DNA from 3 places in the Amycolatopsis sp. NPDC003865 genome. Region 3 is predicted to be linked to each of the others. Evidence: riboswitches for the same ligand, from Rfam matches in the RefSeq annotation. Region 3 holds a riboswitch; each other region holds the start of a gene.

Region 1 (6,573 bases), on a different contig from region 3:
CACCGACAGCGCCATCAGAACTCCCCCACCCGGCCGCGCCCGAGCCGGTCGATCAGCGCGACCGCCAGCACCGTCACGAGCATCAGCAGCGCGCACGCGGCGTACGCCATCTGGTTGTTCAGCTCCCCCGGGCGGCCCATCAGGGACGCGATCGCGACCGGCAGCGTCGGCGCGGTCGGCCGGGCGAGGAAGCTCGTCGCGCCGAACTCGCCGAGCGCGACGACGAACCCGAAGCCCGCGGCCGCGACCAGCGGCCGCAGCGCCAGCGGCAGGTCGATCTCCCGCCACACGCGCAGCGGGCTCGCGCCGAGGGTCGACGCGGCCTGCCGCAACCGGACGTCGACCGAGCGCAGCACCGGCAGCACTATCCGCACGATCAGCGGGATGATCACCAGCGCCTGCGCGAGCGGCACGAGGTAGGGCGACGTCCGGAGGTCGCCGGGCAGCGCGTCGAGCGTCACCAGGTAGCCGAACCCGACCGTCACCGCGGACACGCCGAGCGGCAGCATCAGGACGGCGTCCATGGTCTCGCCGAGCCCCCGCGCGGCTTTCGCGGGCGAGCGGCGCAGCGCCACCAGCACGACGGACGCGAGCACGCCGACGACCATCGCGAGCAGCGTCGCGTCGATCGCCACCTTCAGCGAGTTCACCGCGGCGTCCCAGCCGGACACCTGGAGTGCGCCCTTCTCGCCGGTCCCGCTCAGCGCGCGGTACCCGGCCAGGCTCCAGCCGTCCTCAGTGGACACCGATTCGGCGAGCAGCGCGACGATCGGCGTCACGAGCAACGCCAGGACGACCCCCGCGGCGCCGGCGACCCACCATTCGCCGCCCCGCGGCCGCCGTGGCCCGCCGGCCCCGATCCGCGCGCCGTCCCTGCGCCGGCGCGCCAGGCCGCCGAGCACCAGCGCGGCGACCACGGCCGCGAACTGGATCAGGGAAAGCGCCGCCGCGCCCGAAAGATCCAGGAGGTCCACCGTCCGCAGGTAGATCTCGGTTTCCAGGGTCCGGTAGCGCGCCCCGCCCAGGATCAGGACGACGCCGAAACTGGTGGCGCAGAACAGGAACACGACGGCCGCGGCGGACGCGATCGCCGGCGCCAGCGCGGGCAGCGTCACCGAGCGGAACGCGCGCCACGGCGACGCGCCGAGCGCGCGGGCGGCGTCGGTCGTCCGGGAGTCGAGCCGCGCCCACAGCCCGGCGACGGTCCGCGCGACGACGGCGACGTTGAAGAACGCGTTGGCCAGCACGATCGGCAGCACGCCGCCGTCCGGCCAGAGCGCCCGGAACGCCAGGCCGACGACGACGGTCGGCAGCACGAACGGCACCAGCACGAGCGTCCGCGCGAGGCCGACACCGGGCAGCCGCACCCGCGCGAGCAGGAACGCCACCGGCAGCCCGGCGACCACCGCGACCACGGTCGACGCGGCCGCGCTGGCGACGGTGAACCCGGCCAGCTGCCAGGTCCGCGCGTCGCCGAGGACGACGTCGAGCCCGCCCGCGGCGAACCCCCGGCCGATGATCGCCAGCACCGGCCAGGCGAAGAAGACGACCAGGAAGCCGATCGGGGCCAGGCCGAGCAGGGCCAGGCCGAAGCCGCGGGTTGTACTCGGCGGGGTTACGGCTTTCTTTTGGGGGCTCCGGGTGGCGAAGCCCCCGGCCCGAGGCGGAGCCTCGGATGTCACTGCTGCACGAGCGTGCGCCATTCGCCGATCCACTTCTCGCGCCCGGCCTGCACCTGGTCCGCCGTGAGCGACTGCGGCTTCTGCGGCAGCGGCGCGACCTGCGCCCAGCCCGCCGGCAGGTCGACACCCTGGCGCGCCGGGTACACGTACATGTTCGCCGCGACCGTCGCCTGGAACTGCTGCGACAGCAGGAAGTCGACGACCTTGCGCGCGCTCTCGGTCTGCTTGCCGTTCGCCAGCACGCCGGCGTACTCCACCTGCCGGTAGCAGGTGTCGAGCAGTGCCTTGGTGCGCGGCTTGCCGTCGTCGCCGACCTCGGCGGCGGGCGAAGACGCGTACGAGACGACGATCGGGCGCGGTCCCTTGCCGGACGAGCCGGAGAAGTCCTTGGTGTAGGCCTCTTCCCAGCCGCTGACGACCTTGAGCCCGTTGGCCTTCAGCTTCGTCCAGTAGTCCTTCCAGCCGGCTTCGCCGTACTTCGCGATGGTGCCGAGGAGGAACGCCAGCCCGGGCGAGGCCGTCGCCGGGTCCTCGGCGACCAGCAGGTCCTTGTACTTCGGGTCGGCGAGGTCGTCGTAGGACTCCGGCGCCGGGATGCCCTTGCTCGTGAAGTAGTTCGTGTCGACGTTGACGCAGACGTCGCCGACGTCGACCGCGGAGAGCCGGTGCTCGGGGTCGACGGCGTAGCGCTGCGGCCCGCGGTCGGCCTCCGGGCTGGTGTAGGGCTCGAAGACGCCCTCCTGCAGGGCGCGGGAGGCGAAGGTCGAGTCGACGCCGTACGCGACGTCGCCGATCGGGTTGGCCTTGGTCAGCACGAGCTTGTTGGTCAGCGAACCGGCGTCGCCCTGCTTGAGCACGGAGATCTTGATGCCCGACTGCTTCTGGAAGGCGTCGAGCACCTCCTGCGGTGCCAGGAAGGAGTCGTGCGTCACGAGGGTGACGGTGGGCGTCTGCTGCGTGCCACCGTCACCGTCGGACAGCGAGCACCCCGCGGCGACGACGCTGACGGCGACGACGGCCGTCGCGGCGCGAACAGCCCTGTGTTTCATCTACCCTCCTGCACTTCGCCGGACGAGGAGGGGAAGCCCTCCCTTCGCCGGCATGATCCGGTCAGGTGCGAACGGTCGCGGGGTGACCCGCCTCTCAGCCCGGCTGACCGGACTCCCGTGGCAACCGTGCAGCGTAGTCCAGGACGTACGACCATGGAGGCATGACGGAAATCTTGAGCGACGCCGAGGCCGACGAACGGCTGGGCGCCGGCTGGACGCGGTCCGGCGCGGTGATCTCGCGCGAGGCCGAGCTGGCGAGCTTCCCGCAGGCGATCGAGGTGGTGGACCGCGTCGCGGTGCTGGCCGAAGCGGCCGACCACCACCCGGACATCGACATCCGCTGGCGCACGCTGACGTTCCGGCTCTCGACCCATTCGGCGGGCGGCCTGACGGCGAAGGACTTCGACCTGGCGGCGCAGATCGACTCGGTGCTCGGCTCGGTGTGATCTCGGTTACTCAGAGTGCACTTTCTCGCGGGTTCGACGTCTCTCGGTAAACGGCTTCTGCTAACGGAGGGATGGCATGACCCAGGCGATCGTGGTCGGTACGGCGGCATTCGCGGCGATGGTGGCAGCGGCGGGCGGCGTGCTCTGGTTCACCGCGCGGGGACGTCGTCACCCGGATGCCGGTGAATTCGATCACAGCCGCTAACGAAGGACATGATCAGCGCGCTGAGCAGGGCGGAAGCATCGATTTCGGCCCTAGGAAACGCCATGAACAGCACCGCCGCTCTCACCCCCGCCCAGCGCGCCTGGATCAACGCCCTCGCCCCCGCGGTGGTGCTGATCGCGATCGCCCTGATGGGCCTGCTCGGCTGAGCCGGCCGCCGGCCTGGCTTCCGGGCCGGGCCGGCTCCCCGCCGCTCAGTAACGCGGCATGTTCGGAATGGCTTTTTCGGCCACCTCGATGAGCGCGAGCACCTTCGGCACGTCGGCCGCGACGTCCTCGGCGGTCATCGACGGAGCCTCGGAAGACCGGTAGGCGACTTCGTTGCGCCGGGCCCGCATCCGGTTGAAGGGCCGCAAGACCGGCCCCAGCGGCGGATCCAGCTGGGCGAGGACCGCCTCGTAGACGGTCACGTGCCCACCCCGGCTCGTCACCCGCAGGCCCTGGTTCTGCAGGACGGCCGCCAGTGCCCGGCGAGCGCTGTCGTAGGCCAGCGTGTAGGCGCCTTCCGGATCCGTGTCCTGCAGCTGCCGCGCCGAAGCTAGGTGGGTGCGGGCCCGGACCAGTTCGGCCTCGGCGGCCTCCCGCGACGCGGGAACGTGCTCGATGGCACCGCGCGCGATGAAGGCGTCGATCCGCTCCCGCCCTTGGTTCCACTGGGGCATCAGGACTCCTGGTCGAGGTTCAGCCGGGCCAGCGGACGGTCGCGAACGCTGGTGAGGAACGGATCCGCCGTGTCCGCGGTCGCCCACGCCTCGGGCGAAATCCGGTGCACGTTGACCTCGCGGCCCAGCCGCCGCGACACGCGCTCGGCCCGGTCGAAGAGCTCGTCCGGATCGGGCGAACCGACGACGAGGACGTCGACGTCACCGGGCGGCGGCCCTGGTTCGCCGCTGTAGCGCGCGGCCCAGGACCCGTAGATGTAGGCCTCGCGCACGCCCGCCAGCCCGGCCAGGGCTTCGGCGAGCAGGGACATCGGCCCGAACGTGACCGCGATGACGTCGCTCAGCGGGCGGTAGAGCGGGGTGTCGGTGCGGGCTTTGACGAGCCGGCTCCGGCCCACCCGCCGGTCTTCCAGGATGCCGCCACCGACGAGCCGCTCGGCTTCGCGCAGCACGGTCGTCGCCGAGACGCCGAACGACTCGGCGAGCTCGGTGATGCTGTACTCGCGCTCCGGGTGCAGCAGGACCAGCGCGAGCAGCTCGCCCTGCAGGCGCGAACGCAGCAGGGGCAGCAAGCTCGGCGAAGCTTTCATTGGACGCAGCATATCCTGCGTCCAATGAAAGTAACAACCAGTAGCCGACTCAGACGTTGAAGCGAAACTCGACCACGTCGCCGTCGGCCATGACGTAGTCCTTGCCCTCCATGCGGACCTTGCCCGCCGCCCGGGCCGCGGCCATCGTGCCCGCCTCCATCAGGTCGTCGTAGGAGACGATCTCCGCCTTGATGAAGCCGCGCTCGAAGTCCGTGTGGATCACGCCCGCCGCCTGGGGGGCCGTCGCGCCCTGGGGGATCGTCCAGGCGCGGGACTCCTTCGGGCCCGCCGTCAGGTACGTCTGCAGCCCGAGGGTGTGGAAGCCCGCGCGGGCCAGCGAGTACAGCCCCGGCTCCGGCTGGCCCACCGACTCGAGCAGCTCGCGCACCGACTCCTCGTCGTCCAGCTCGAGCAGCTCCGCCTCGACCTTCGCGTCGAGGAACACCGCGTCCGCCGGCGCGACCAGCTTGGTCAGCTCCTCGCGGCGGGCCTCGTCGGTGAGCACCGACTCGTCGGCGTTGAAGACGTACAGGAACGGCTTCGTCGTCAGCAGGCTCAGCTCGCGCAGCGCGTCGAAGTCGACTTCCTTCTGCGCCTGGAAGAGCGTGCGCCCGGCGTCGAGGATCTCCTTCGCCTTCTGCGCGTTGTCGAGCGCGGGCTTGTTCTCCTTCTTCGTCCGCGCTTCCTTCTCCAGCCGCGGCAGCGCCTTGTCCAGGGTCTGCAGGTCGGCGAGGATCAGCTCGGTGTTGATCGTCTCGATGTCGCTCGACGGGTCGATCCGGCCGTCGACGTGCACCACGTCGGGGTCGTCGAACACGCGGATGACCTGGCAGATCGCGTTGGCCTCGCGGATGTTCGCGAGGAACTTGTTGCCCAGCCCGGCACCCTCGGACGCGCCCTTCACGATGCCCGCGATGTCCACAAAGGACACCACGGCGGGGACGGTCTTCTCCGACTTGTACAGCTCGGCCAGCTTGTCCAGCCGGGGGTCCGGCAGCGGCACGACGCCGACGTTCGGCTCGATCGTGGCGAACGGGTAGTTCGCGGCGAGCACGTCGTTGCGGGTCAGCGCGTTGAACAGGGTGGACTTGCCGACGTTGGGCAGGCCGACGATACCGAGGGTGAGACTCACGATCCCGCAGTCTACGTGGGCCGCCCGGCCGGGGCCCACGCGCCCAACGCGGCGTCGGATTCTTGCCAGCGACGGCTCTGACCTGCTGGCATGCTCGGATCCATGGTCACATCGACGGAGGCACCGGCGCTCTGGCGCGACGCCGAGCGCTGCTACCGCGTGGTCACCGCCCGCGATTCGCGCTTCGACGGCCAGTTCATCATGGCGGTCCGCACCACCGGCATCTACTGCCGGCCGTCGTGCCCGGCGTCGACACCGAAGGAGCGCAACGTCCGCTTCTTCCCGACGTCGGCGGCCGCGCAGGCCAACGGCTTCCGCGCCTGCCGCCGCTGCCTGCCCGACGCGGTGCCCGGCTCGCCGGACTGGAACGTGCGCGCCGACCTCGCCGCGCGGGCGATGCGGCTGATCTCCGACGGGACGGTGGAGCGTGAAGGCGTCCCCGGCCTGGCGCGCCGGCTCGGCTATTCGGAACGCCAGCTCGGCCGGGTGCTCACCGCCGAGCTGGGCGCGGGCCCGCTCGCGCTGGCCCGGGCGCACCGCGCGCACTCGGCGCGGCTGCTGATCGAGATGTCGGGGCTGCCGCTGACGGACGTCGCGTTCGCGGCGGGCTTCTCCAGCGTGCGGCAGTTCAACGAGACGATCCGCGAAGTCTTCGCGACGACCCCGTCACAGCTTCGCGCCTTCGCCGCGTCACGACGTCGGCACGACGTGAGCGGAACCCGGCTCAGTCTCCGGTTGCCGTTGAGGCCGCCTTTCGACGCTCTCGGGCTGCTTCGCTTCTTCGCGGCG
Region 2 (6,573 bases), on a different contig from region 3:
GAGCTGAACGCGTCCGTCGCCGGGCTGCAGTGGATCCTCGACGGTTACCTGCTGGCGCTTGCCGCGCTCATCCTGGTCGCCGGCTCGCTCGGCGACCGGTACGGCCGGCGCCGGATGTACCTGATCGGGGTCGTCTGGTTCGGCGTCGCGTCCGGGCTGTGCGCCGCCGCCGTGTCCACCGAGATGCTGGTCGCGATGCGGATCCTGCAGGGCGTCGGCGGCGCGCTGCTGACGCCGGGGTCGCTCGCGATCCTCCAGTCCTCCTTCGCGCACGACGCGCGCGCCCGCGCGATCGGCGCCTGGTCCGGCCTCGGCGGCATCGCCGCGGCCGCCGGACCGCTGCTCGGCGGGTTCCTCGTCCAGGTCTGGTCGTGGCGCCTGGCGTTCCTGATCAACGTCCCGATCGCCATCGCCGTCGTGCTGATGGCCCGGAAGTTCGTCCCGGAGTCGCGTGACCCGGACGCGACCGGGCACCCGGACTTCGGCGCCGCGGCGCTGGGCGCGATCGGCCTCGCCGGGGTCACCGGCGCGCTGGTGGAAGCACCCGGCCGCGGCATCGGCGACCCGATCGTGCTGGTCGCGGGCGTGCTGGGGATCGCGGGACTGACGGCGTTCGTCGTCGTCCAGCACCGCTCGCGCGAGCCGCTGGTGCCGCCGTCGCTGTTCGGCGACCGCACGTTCACCCTGGCCAACGCGCTGACCTTCGCGATGTACGCGGCGCTCGGCGGCGTGATGATGCTGCTGGTCATGCAGCTGCAGGTGTCGCTGCACTACTCGCCGACCGCGGCCGGGCTGGCCGGGCTGCCGCTCACGGTGATCATGCTGCTGCTGTCGGGCCGGTCGGGCGCGCTGGCCCAGCGGATCGGACCCCGCGCGCAGCTGGTGGCCGGCCCGATCGTCGTCGGCGCCGGGATGCTGCTGATGCTGCGCATCGCGCCCGGCGCGTCCTACCTCGGCGCGGTGCTGCCCGCGGTGGTCGTGTTCGGGCTCGGCCTGGCGACCGTGGTGGCCCCGGTGACCGCGACGGTGCTCGCGGCGGCCCCGGACCGCTACGCCGGCGTCGCGTCCGGCGTCAACAACGCGATCGCGCGGTCGGGCGGGCTCTTGGCGGTGGCGGTGCTGCCGGCGGCGGCCGGCCTGACGGGCGAGGCGTACGCGGACCCGGTGGCGCTCACGGCGGGCTGGCGGATGGCGCTGGTCATCTGCGCCGCGCTGGCGATCGTGGGCGGGCTGATCGCGCTGGGCATCCACAACGGCGTGCTCGAACCGCCGTCCGCGCCGGAGCCCGGGAAGCCCGACGACGAGTGCCCGCACCTGGGCGAGTGCTACCACTGCGGCGTCGAGGGCCCGCCGACGCACGTCCGCGGCGGCGGGACCCCGGTCGCCGGCTCCTAGCTCGTCAACCCGCGAGGATCTCGGCGAACAGCGCCGGGTCGGCGTTGCCGCCCGAGACGATCGCGACCGTCTTGCCCGCCGGCAGCCCCGCCTCGTGGAACAGGTACGCCGCCGCCGTCACCGCGCCGCTGGGCTCGGCCACCAGCCGGGCCTTGCGGGCGAGGACGCGCACGGCCTCGCGGATCTCGTCCTCGGTGACCGTGACCATGTCGTCGACGACCGCGCGCAGGTGCGCGAACGTCAGCTCGGACGGCTGTGAGCGCAGGCCGTCGGCGATCGTGCGGGCGCGGTCGGCCTGTGGCCACCGGACCAGCTCGCCCCGCCGGAGGCTGTCGGCGGCGTCCGCGGCCAGCGCCGGCTCGACCCCGATGACCTTCGCGTGCGGTGCCCGGGCCTTGATCGCGGTGCCGACGCCGGCGGCCAGCCCGCCGCCGCTGACCGGCACCAGCACGACCTCGGCTTCGGGGAGGTCTTCGGCGATCTCGAGCCCCGCCGTGCCCTGCCCGGCGATGATGGCCGCGTCGTCGAAGGGCGGGATGAGGGTCAGCCCGCGTTCGGCGGCCAGTTCGCGCGCTTTGCCCTCGTGCTCGCCGATCGGCACCTCGATCACCTCGGCGCCGTAGGAGCGGGTGGCTTCGACCTTGATCCGTGGCGTCACGTCCGGCACGACGACCAACGCGGGCACGCCGTACCGCTGCGCGGCGTACGCGACCGCTTGCGCGTGGTTGCCGCTGGAATAAGCGATGACGCCGCGGGTACGCCGTTCGTCGTCGAGGGTGGCGATCGCGTTGAACGCGCCGCGCACCTTGAACGCGCCGACCGGTTGGAGGTTTTCGGGTTTGAGCCACAGGGTTCCGCGGGGATCCCACGTCTGGAGCAGCAGGGGCGTGCGCACGGCGACATCCTGGACGCGCTTCGCCGCGGCCTCGATGTCAGAGATCGTCACCAGTTCCATGTGCCGAGTATGTCAAGAAAGTGCCCGGTGTGGAGTGTCTATTGTGGACGGTCGGAGTGGTGCTCCTCACGCTCCGGCAACGTGGGGAGTTCCTCGCGCGCCTTACACGTTGGAAACGGGGAGAAGACTTTCTAGCGGATCGGGATCATGAGCAAGGAGAACGCAGCGGCTTCCGAGTTGGACACGAAGAAGGAAGAAAAGTCCGGCCTGCGGATCGCGCAGGTGCTGGCGGCGGCGCTCGCGGCGGTGACCGCGGCGCTGCTGGGATCGACGCTCGGCGTGGCCGGCACGGTGGTCGGCGCCGGCGTGGCGAGCGTGGTGTCGACGGTCGGCAGCGAGCTGTACCTGCGCTCGCTGCAACGCACCCGCGAGGCGGCGCTCAAGGCGCGGCAGCTGGCGACGTCGGGGATCCGCCGGCGCGGGGTACCCGACCTGCCGGCGGCGGCCGAGGTGCCGATCACCGACCAGCCGACGGTCCAGCTGGCCAAGCCGGAGGAGGAGCCCTCGCGGCTGCGCAAACTGCGCTGGCCGTTGATCATCGGCACGAGCGTGGCGGCGTTCGCGGTGGCGATCCTGGCGATCGTCGGCTTCGAGTCGGCGACGGGCACCCAGATCGGCGGCGGCACGGGCACGAGCATCGGCAAGATCTTCGGCAACGGCGGCGGCCGCACGGACCCGGCGCCGTCGACCACGCCCGCGCCCTCGACGGACACCCAGGTGTCCCCGACGGAGACGACCACGACGCCGTCGGACACGTCCACGGCCCCGACGACCTCGTCGGAGACGCCGACGACCACGCCGAGCACGACGACCCAGCAGCCGTCGACCTCGGCCCCGGCGACGACGACCGCGCCCACCAGCAAGGGCGCGGTCACCACCCCGACGCCGTGAACGCTCAGGGGAGGCGGGCGCGCAGCTCCCGAGCGGCAGCTTCGGGGTCTTCGGCTTCGGTGATCGCCCGGACCACCACGATCCGGGACGCTCCCGCGTCGAGGACCTCCGGGAGCCGGTCGCCGTCGATGCCGCCGATGGCGAACCACGGCCGGTCCGGGGTCCAGGCCGCGGTCTCGCGCACCAGGTCCAGGCCGGGCGCGGAGCGGCCCGGCTTGGTCGGCGTCGGCCAGCAGGGGCCCGTGCAGAAGTAGTCCACGCCGGGCTCCGCGGCCGCCGCGAGGGCCTGGTCGAGCGAGTGCGTCGACCGGCCGATGACGACCTCGTCCCCGAGGATGCGGCGGGCCAGCGGCACCGGGATGTCGTCCTGGCCCAGGTGCAGCACGTCCGCGCCCACCGCCAAAGCGACGTCGGCCCGGTCGTTCACCGACAGCAACGCTCCGTGCCGCGCGCAGGCCTCGGCCAGCACCTCCAGCGCCGCGATCTCCTGGGCGGCCTCCAGCGGCGCACCCCCGGTCTTGTCGCGCAGCTGGATGATGTCGACGCCGCCGGCCAGCGCCGCGTCGGCGAAGGACGCCAAATCGCCGCGCGAAGTTCGGGCGTCCGTGCAGAGGTACAGGCGCGCCGCGTCGAGGCGGGCGCGGATCTTGTCACCGGAAAGGGCGGGCATAGCGGCGACCGTACCTCGCGAGCTAGGGTGGACTCGTCCGCACGGGAGCCCGAGGGACGGGCTGAGAGGGAGCTGCCGCTCCGACCGTGGAACCTGATCCGGGTCATGCCGGCGCAGGGAGCGTGATCCCATGACGAACCTGGCAGTGGTGGGCGGCGGCGTGATCGGCCTGGCCACGGCGTGGCGCGCGGCCGCGAACGGCCACGAGGTCACCCTCTACGACCCCGAACCCGTCCGCGGCGGCGCCTCCTGGCTGGCCGGCGGCATGCTCGCCCCGGTCACCGAAGCCTGGCCCGGCGAGGAAGACGTGCTCATCCTCGGCGAAGAATCGCTGAGGCGGTGGCCCGGCTTCGCGAGCGACCTGGCCCGCGAAGGCCTGGACCCCGGCCTGGCCGAACACGGCACGCTCGTCGTCGCCTTCGACAGCGCCGACGCCGGCTACCTGGACATCCTCGCCGGCCACCTGCACGGGACCGGCCGCGCGGCGGACCGGCTCACCGGCCGGGAGGCCAAGCGTCTCGAGCCCGGCGTCGGATCTGTCCGAAGTGGACTCCACGTGCCCGGCGACCTGGCCGTGGACAACCGGAAACTCCTCCAAGCGCTCTACGCGGCGGCGCGGGAGCGGGACGTGCGGTTCGTGCGCGAACGCGTGGAACGGATCCCGGACGCCGAAGCCGTCGTGCTCGCCGCCGGCGCCTGGACCGGGCGGCTGCACCCGCAGCTGGCCGGGGCCGTCCGCCCGCTCAAGGGCGAGATCCTCCGGCTCAGGCCCCGCCGCGGCTGCCTGCCGCCGCCGACGCGAACCGTCCGCGCCGTCGTCGAAGGCAAGCCGATCTACCTCGTCCCGCGCGGCGACCAGGAGCTCGTTCTCGGCGCGACGCAGTACGAAGCGGGCTTCGACCAGGCCGTCACCGCGCGCGGCGTGCGCGAGCTGATCGAGGGTGCCGAACGCGTCTTCCCCGCGATCACGGAGTACGAGCTGGCCGAGACCGCCGCGGGCCTGCGGGCCGGCAGCCGGGACGTCCTGCCCTACATCGGTGTCCTGGACGACGGTGTCTTCGCCGCCACCGGGCACCACCGCAACGGCCTGCTGATGGCCCCCGTGACCGCGGACGCCGTGGTCGCCTGGCTCGAGGGTGAGAAGCCGCCCGAAGGCGTCGAAGCGGCTTCACCCGCCCGCCTGCACCAGAAGGAGCACGTGTGATGGAGATCAAGCTCAACGGGAAGTGGACGGAGTTCCCGGACGGCGCCACGGTCGCCGACGTCCTCGACGCGTCGGGCGGGCAGCGGCCCGGCATCGCCGTCGCGGTCGACGGCGTCGTCGTCCGGCGGGGCGACTGGCCGACCACCGCCGTGCCCAAGGGGGCGGTCCTCGACGTGCTCACCGCGGTCCAGGGAGGCTGAAATGGACGCAGAACCGCTGGTCATCGGCACCGCCAAGCTGTCGTCGCGGCTGATCATCGGCACCGGCGGCGCGGCCAACCTGGCCGTGCTCGAACGGGCGCTGGTCGCGTCCGGCACCGAGCTGACCACCGTCGCGATGCGCCGCGCCGACGCCGAAGGCGGCTCCGGCGTCCTCGAACTGCTGAAGCGGCTCGGCATCGAGCTGCTGCCCAACACCGCGGGCTGCCGCACGGCCGCCGAGGCCGTGCTGACCGCGCAGCTCGCCCGGGAGGCGCTGGAAACCGATCTGGTCAAGCTCGAGGTGCACGCCGACGACCGGACGCTGCTGCCGGACCCGGTCGAGACCCTCGACGCCGCCGAACGGCTGGCCGCCGACGGGTTCACGGTGTTCGCCTACACGAACGACGACCCGGTGCTCGCGCTGCGGCTGGAGGAGGCGGGCTGCGCCGCGGTGATGCCGCTGGGCGCGCCGATCGGCACCGGTCTCGGCATCCGGAATCCGCACAACATCGAGCTGATCGTTTCGCGGGCGGGCGTGCCGGTGATCCTGGACGCCGGAATCGGCACGGCGTCGGACGCGACGCTGGCGATGGAGCTCGGTTGCGACGCCGTCCTGCTGTCCACCGCCGTCACCCGGGCGGCGGATCCGGAGCGGATGGCCGCCGCCATGCGCTCGGCCGTCGTCGCCGGTCACCTGGCCCGCGGGGCGGGCCGGGTGCCGCAGCGCTTCTGGGCGAAGGCGTCGAGTCCACCCCGGTGAACCGGGGAGGCTTCACGCCGAACGCGCACAGCGAGCCCGTAAGGTGGACGGCACTTTCCGGCGCACCGGCGGCGGGGCAGGGCAGAAGGAGCCAGCCGTGACGAGCACATCGGTCCAGGACGTCTCGGGCAGGTTGTACCTGGCCGTCGGCAGGCTGTCCCGGTCGCTGCGGCAGGCCGGCGTGCCCGGCCCCGGCCACGGCGCCATCTCGGCGCTGGCGACGCTGGTGATCTCCGGGCAGCTGCGCTTGGGTGACCTCGCCGCGAAGGAGGGGGTTGCCGCCGCGACGATGTCGCGGATCATCGCGTCCCTGGTCGAGGCGGGGTACGTCAGCCGCGAGTCCGACCCGGTCGACCGCCGGGCATGGCTGGCGAAGGCGACCGAAGAGGGCGAGCGGCTGGTGTCGGGCGTCCGGTCGACGCGGGTGCAGGAGCTGAACCGGCGGCTCGACCGGTTGACGCCCGAGCACCGCGAAGCGCTCACGGCGGCGCTCCCGGC
Region 3 (6,573 bases):
CCTCGGCGCGTCACGGTCTGATGCAGGTCTACCAGAGGGGTCCGACTAAACTGGCTCGCCGTGACCATCCACCCCATCGTTATCGCCGGCGAACCCGTGCTGCACCAGCCGACTCGGGAGATCACCGAGTTCGACGAGAAGCTGCGCACGCTCGTGGACGACATGTTCGAGACGATGTACGCCGCCGAGGGCGTCGGCCTCGCGGCCAACCAGATCGGCCTCGACCAGCGGGTGTTCGTCTACGACTGCCCGGACGACGAGGGCGTGCGGCACAAGGGCGTCGTCGTCAACCCGAAGCTCGAGACGTCGGAGATCCCGGAGACCATGCCGGACCCGGACGACGACTGGGAGGGCTGCCTGTCGGCGCCCGGTGAGTCGTACCCGACGGGCCGCGCGAAGTGGGCGAAGGTGACCGGCTCCGACATCGAGGGCAACCCGATCGAGGTCGAGGGCACGGGCTACTTCGCGCGCTGCCTGCAGCACGAGACCGACCACCTGGACGGGTACATCTACCTCGACCGCCTGGTCGGCCGCCACGCGCGCGCGGCGAAGAAGATGCTCAAGCACAACAAGTGGGGCGTCCCCGGCAACTCGTGGCTCCCGCCGAAGACCCCCGAGGACGACGGCGCCGTCATCTGAAACCACGAAGGGCCCCTCGATCGAGGGGCCCTTCGCCGTTTCGAGAGCGGTCAGCAGCCGAGGAAGTGGCAGCGGACCACCTTCGGCGTCTCCAGCACCGATCCCGCCTTGACGTCCCAGGCCAGCCGGACGTACTGCGCGTGCGTCCAGGCCAGCGGGGTCGCCGACGTGGTGGGCGTGCCGGCCGGGAAGCCGGTATGGCCCGACGGCGGGTTCTCGTCCCACACCTGCTCCGGCATGGTCTCCGCCGAGCTGCTCACCCGGCCGAGGTCACGCAGCCGCCGCGCGGCCGAGGCACTGTCGCCGAGCGTCAGCTCGTACTCGCCGCGCTCGCCGGCCAGCAGCGGCCACAGCCGGCCGTACGTCGTGCGGCTTTCGGCCGGGAACGTGTAGTCCCACGGCGAACCGTCGGCCTGCTCGCCGTAGCCGTCCTTGGTGTACCGGTGCCAGAACTGCCCGGTCGGCGTGGTGAACGCGATGTCGGAGTCGGTGACGCGAACGCTGTTCTTGATCACCGGGTCGTCCGCGCGGTAGACGCCGAGCCGCACCAAGTCGAGGAAGCCCGCGTCGGTGACCGCGCGCTGGTCCATCGTCACGCTCGAGTTGCCGAGGTTGTACGTCGTCCCGGCGTTCGCGTTGGCGTCCTTGGTCAAGCGGACGAAGTACGGGTCCTTCGACAGCGGCCCGTTCGTGGTGATCGTCTGCTTCGGCAGGTCGGCCTTCATCTTGTCGGCCGCGGCCAGGTACCGGGCGGCGTCGGCGGCCGCGCCGTTGTGCGACGCGATGTCCGCCGCGCAGACCAGCCCCGCGATCACCGACGCGATGGTCGACGGGGACCAGCCGTCCTGCTCTTCCCACCGCTCCTGCTGCGTGTACGGCGAAGGCTGCCCGTTGGGCCCCTGGTAGCCCAGGATGAAGTCGGCGGCCTTGCGAACGCCGGGCCACAGGTCGGTGCGGCCGAGCTGCTGGGCCAGCACGATCGGGAAAGCGGTTTCGTCGAGCTGGATCGATGTCCAGTACGGCACTCCGTCGACGCGGCTGTTCTGCGGCATGTGCCCGTCGGCCTGCTGCTGCGTGCCGAACATGTAGGACACCGCGCGGTTCGCGGCGGCCGTGTCGCCGCCGGCGGCCAGCCCGGTCGCGATCTGGTAGAGGTCACGCGGCCAGACCAGGTGGTAGGTGCCCGACGGCGACCACTCCGGGTCGTTGTTCCCGAACCGCCACGGCATGCTCGGCGACGCGATGAAGGCGCCCGGGTGGTGCTTGTCCTCGCTCGCGGCGAGCGTCAGCATCGACGCCTTGTAGAGGTCGCGCTCGGCGTCGGTCTTCAGCGACGACGGCGGCTTGCCCACCCCACGCAGGTACTCCTTCCACCCGCGGTCGTAGGCGCGCGTGATGTCGCGGACGCCGCGTCGCTGCGACGCCTGCGCGCTGCCGAGCGCGTCGGACGCCTTCGCGCCCATGCCGAGCGCGAGGGTGACGTGCCGGTTCCGCAGGCCGTCGGCGGTCGTCTGCCCGGTCAGCACGACGTTGCCCTTGGCGGCGGTGTCGTAGGAGGTCAGCTTGAAGGTCTTCGTGAGCTGGGTGTTCCCGTCGGACGCGCCCGCGTAGCCGACGCTCGTCTTCGTGAAGGCGGGCTTCGCGGTGAGCGCGGCGGCGTTGGTCGCGTCCTGCGCGGTGACGGCGTCGCCCTTCCGCGCGGCGGAGTCGTCGGAGCCGTCGTTGGTGAGGTCCGGGTCGGCGACCGCGTAGAGCTGGTAGGGCCGCCCGGTGAGCGACTGGAAGTCGACGTCCACCAGCACCGTCGTGGCGGCCGGGTCGGTGACGTACGTCTTGCGCAGCCGCCAGCGGTGCTGGTCGTCGGTGATGGTCTGCTCGTAGGTCAGGCTGTCGTCGTCGGTCCGCCGGACCTGCTGGGACTTCGCGGTGTAGTCGGCGACGGCGAAGCTCCGGCCGTCCGTGACGACGAAGTTCGTCGACCGGACGCTCGGTGTCGACAGGTCCGGGTAGTAGACCTCGGACAGCTGGCCACCTTGGAGGGTGAACCAGACGTTGCTGGACCGGTCGTGAGCCGTGCCGAAACCGGTCTTGTTCGCGGGCAGCCAGCTGGGATGGGCGCCCGGGGCGCCGGGAGCCTCGCCCTGGGCCACCGCGATCCCCGGGATCAGGCCGGTGACCAGCAGCCCGGCGAGGGCGCCGAACATGAGTTTGCGCATATCAACCCCACAGAAGATCGCTTCTGCACCGTTACAGAAGCGACTTGGGAGTCTGCCGCCGAATCTTCACCGGCGCATGGTCCGAACCGGTGAACCACTGACCGTCACTGGTCCGGTGAACCGGTTCACGGACAGCGAACTCCCGGTCTCGGTTTTCGGGCGCACACTTGTAGTACCTGCAACGGTGTAATCGAGGTGCCCTCATGGAAGACGCGATGGACGCCTACTCGCGCGCGGTCAGCACGGTCGCGAAGACCGTCACCCCGCACGTCGCCGGGGTGCAGCTCGCGCGCGGCAGCGGCTCGGCCGTCGTCTTCGCCGACGACGGCCACCTGCTCACCAACGCCCACGTCGTCGCCGACCACCGGCGCGGGGTCGCCACCTTCGCCGACGGCAGCGAAGTGCCCTTCGACGTCGTCGGCGCCGATCCGCTCTCCGACCTCGCCGTGCTGCGGGCGCGCGGCGAGACGCCGTCGGCCGCGGTGCTCGGCGACGCCGACCGGCTCGTCGTCGGGCAGCTCGTCGTGGCCATCGGGAGCCCGCTCGGCTTCTCCGGCACCGTCACCGCCGGCGTCGTCAGCGCGCTCGGCCGGGCGCTGCCGGTGCGCCACGGCCGCGCGGGACGGGTGATCGAAGACGTCATCCAGACCGACGCCGCCCTCAACCCCGGCAACTCCGGCGGCGCGCTCGCCGACTCCGCCGGGCGGGTCGTCGGCGTCAACACCGCCGTCGCCGGCCTCGGGCTCGGGCTCGCCGTCCCGATCAACGCCACCACGCGGCGGATCATCGACACGCTCGTCGTCGAGGGCCGGGTGCGGCGCGCGTACCTCGGCGTCGTCGGCGTGCCCGCGCCACTGCCGGACGACGTCGCCGAGCGCACCGGGCAGAGCGCCGGGCTGCGGGTGCGCGAAGTCGTCACCGGCGGCCCCGCCGACCGCGCGGGCCTCAAGGCGGGCGACCTCGTGCTGACCGTCGGCCGCACCCGGGTCTCGGACGCCCAGGGCATCCAGCGGCAGCTGTTCGCGGAGGTGATCGGCACCGCACTGCCGATCACCGTGCTGCGCAACGGAGCCATGGTCGACGTCTACGCCACTCCGGCCGAGTTGGTCGGCTGACTTGAGTATCGCGCTCCGGCGTGGCATGGTCGGGTTACAACACCAACGCGGGAGCTCGCGCCATGGCGGGCTGAGAGGGTGACTTGCGTTTCGCAGGCGTCACCGACCGCATGAACCTGACCGGGTAATGCCGGCGTAGGGAGTGAAAGTCGTTGACGACGCTTGAGAACAAGGACGTCTCCGTAACGACCGGGCCGATCACCGGCTCGCGCAAGGTGTACCACCAGACCGAATCCGGGCTCCGCGTTCCCGCGCGCCGGATCGATCTGTCGAACGGCGAGCACTTCGACGTCTACGACACTTCGGGCCCGTACACCGATCCCGAAGCTTCGATCGACGTCCACAGTGGACTGCACCGGCTGCGCGCCGGCTGGGCCGACGGCCGCGAGCACAACACCCAGCTGGGCTGGGCCAAACAGGGCGTCATCACCCGCGAAATGGAGTACATCGCCGCGCGCGAACGGGTTTCGCCCGAGTTCGTGCGCGACGAGGTGGCCCGCGGGCGTGCGGTGATCCCGGTCAACCGCAAGCACCCCGAGTCCGAGCCGATGATCATCGGCAAGAACTTCCTCGTGAAGATCAACGCCAACATGGGCAACTCGGCCGTCTGGTCGTCGGTCGAGGAAGAGGTCGACAAGATGGTCTGGGCGACCCGCTGGGGCGCCGACACGATCATGGACCTCTCCACCGGCAAGCGGATCCACGAGACGCGCGAGTGGATCATCCGCAACTCGCCGGTCCCGGTCGGCACCGTGCCGATCTACCAGGCACTGGAAAAGGTCGACGGCGAACCGGAAAAGCTGTCGTGGGAGATCTACCGCGACACGATCATCGAGCAGTGCGAGCAGGGCGTCGACTACGTCACCGTGCACGCCGGCGTGCTGCTGCGCTACATCCCGCTGACCGCGCGGCGCGTCACGGGCATCGTCAGCCGCGGCGGGTCGATCATGGCCGCGTGGTGCCTCGCGCACCACCAGGAGTCCTTTTTGTACACCCACTTCGAGGAACTCTGCGAGATCCTCCGCCAGTACGACGTCACGTTCTCCCTCGGCGACGGCCTGCGCCCCGGCTCGATCGCCGACGCCAACGACCGCGCGCAGTTCGCCGAGCTGGAAACCCTGGGCGAGCTGACGCACATCGCGCGCTCGCACGACGTCCAGGTGATGATCGAGGGCCCCGGCCACGTGCCGATGCACAAGATCAAGGAGAACGTCGAGCTCGAGGAAAAGCTCTGCGGCGAGGCGCCGTTCTACACCCTCGGTCCACTCGCGACGGACATCGCACCGGCGTACGACCACATCACGTCGGCCATCGGCGCGGCGCAGATCGGCTGGTACGGCACGGCGATGCTGTGTTACGTGACGCCGAAGGAGCACCTCGGCCTGCCGAACCGCGACGACGTCAAGACGGGCGTGATCACGTACAAGATCGCCGCGCACGCCGCCGACCTGGCCAAGGGGCACAAGTACGCGCAGGAATGGGACGACGAGCTGTCCAAGGCGCGTTTCGAGTTCCGCTGGAACGACCAGTTCAACCTCTCGCTGGACCCGGACACCGCCCGTTCGTTCCACGACGAGACGCTGCCCGCCGAACCGGCCAAGACCGCGCACTTCTGCTCGATGTGCGGGCCGAAGTTCTGCTCGATGCGGATCACGCAGGACGTCCGCAAGTACGCGGAAGAGCACGGACTGTCCACTGTGGAGGCAATCGAGGCCGGGATGGCGTCGAAGTCGGCGGAGTTCACCGAGTCCGGCAGCCAGGTGTACCTGCCGGTCGTGCAGCCGTGACACCGCCCACCGCCCTCACCATCGCCGGATCGGACTCCGGTGGTGGTGCGGGCATCCAGGCGGACCTGCGGACGTTCTTCGCCCACGGCGTGCACGGGCTGGTGGCGCTGACCGCGGTCACCGTGCAGAACTCGTTGGGCGTGCAGGGTTTCACGGAGATCCCGGTGGACGTCGTCACCGCGCAGATCAAGGCGGTGGCGTCGGACATGGGCGTCAACGCGGCGAAGACGGGCATGCTCGCGACGGCCGAGATCATCCGCGCGGTCGCGAAGACGCTCGACGAGACCGGGTTCGGCTTCCCCCTGGTGGTCGACCCGGTGGCGGCGTCGATGACCGGGCATTCCCTGCTGCGCGAGGACGCACTGGAGGCGATCCGCACGGAGCTGTTCCCGCGCGCGACGCTGATCACGCCGAACCTGGACGAGGTCGGCCTGCTGACCGGGATTTCGGTGTCCGACGAGGCCTCCCAGCGCGCGGCGGCGGACGCCCTGCTGGAGTTCGGATCCCGCTGGGTCCTGGTCAAGGGCGGCCACATGCAGGGAACACGGGACTGCGTGGACCTGCTGTCGGACGGCCGCGAGTACATCTCGTTGAGCGGCCCCCGCTTCGAGACGCAGAACACCCACGGCGGCGGCGACACGCTGGCGTCATCGATCACGTCGTGGCTGGCGAAGGGCGCTTCGGTGCCGGACGCGGTGGCGGCGGGGAAGAAGTTCATCGAGCGCTGCGTGGCGGAGGCCTACCCGCTGGGCGCGGGAGTAGGCCCGGTGTCCCCGTTCTGGGTGCTGGACAGCTAGGGCGTGTCTGACAATGCTT

What was found. A riboswitch is a leader RNA that binds a small molecule or an ion and turns the genes downstream of it on or off. The one in region 3 is predicted to bind thiamine pyrophosphate.
Region 1: linked by a shared signal. The riboswitch ahead of ACWEVP_RS30700 (thiamine ABC transporter substrate-binding protein) and the one ahead of thiC (phosphomethylpyrimidine synthase ThiC) in region 3 are both predicted to bind thiamine pyrophosphate.
Region 2: linked by a shared signal. The riboswitch ahead of thiO (glycine oxidase ThiO) and the one ahead of thiC (phosphomethylpyrimidine synthase ThiC) in region 3 are both predicted to bind thiamine pyrophosphate.

The regions. Positions count from the first base shown of each region.
Region 1 is NZ_JBSGJA010000014.1:198,266-204,838, forward strand. Features, by position in the region: gene ACWEVP_RS30690 (ABC transporter ATP-binding protein) at 1-15, opposite strand, end outside; gene ACWEVP_RS30695 (ABC transporter permease) at 15-1,571, opposite strand; gene ACWEVP_RS30700 (thiamine ABC transporter substrate-binding protein) at 1,679-2,731, opposite strand; TPP riboswitch at 2,753-2,860, opposite strand; gene ACWEVP_RS30705 (4a-hydroxytetrahydrobiopterin dehydratase) at 2,893-3,177, shown strand; gene ACWEVP_RS30710 (hypothetical protein) at 3,254-3,382, shown strand; gene ACWEVP_RS30715 (hypothetical protein) at 3,595-4,062, opposite strand; gene ACWEVP_RS30720 (ArsR family transcriptional regulator) at 4,062-4,652, opposite strand; gene ychF (redox-regulated ATPase YchF) at 4,702-5,784, opposite strand; gene ACWEVP_RS30730 (bifunctional transcriptional activator/DNA repair enzyme AdaA) at 5,887-6,573, shown strand, end outside.
Region 2 is NZ_JBSGJA010000046.1:4,329-10,901, reverse strand. Features, by position in the region: gene ACWEVP_RS49800 (MFS transporter) at 1-1,395, shown strand, start outside; gene ACWEVP_RS49795 (threonine ammonia-lyase) at 1,400-2,350, opposite strand; gene ACWEVP_RS49790 (hypothetical protein) at 2,498-3,241, shown strand; gene thiE (thiamine phosphate synthase) at 3,246-3,911, opposite strand; TPP riboswitch at 3,943-4,048, shown strand; gene thiO (glycine oxidase ThiO) at 4,042-5,115, shown strand; gene thiS (sulfur carrier protein ThiS) at 5,115-5,315, shown strand; gene thiG (thiazole synthase) at 5,317-6,075, shown strand; gene ACWEVP_RS49765 (MarR family winged helix-turn-helix transcriptional regulator) at 6,173-6,573, shown strand, end outside.
Region 3 is NZ_JBSGJA010000015.1:73-6,645, reverse strand. Features, by position in the region: gene ACWEVP_RS30990 (peptide deformylase) at 61-639, shown strand; gene ACWEVP_RS30985 (glycoside hydrolase family 15 protein) at 690-2,855, opposite strand; gene ACWEVP_RS30980 (S1C family serine protease) at 3,059-3,970, shown strand; TPP riboswitch at 4,008-4,129, shown strand; gene thiC (phosphomethylpyrimidine synthase ThiC) at 4,123-5,757, shown strand; gene thiD (bifunctional hydroxymethylpyrimidine kinase/phosphomethylpyrimidine kinase) at 5,754-6,554, shown strand.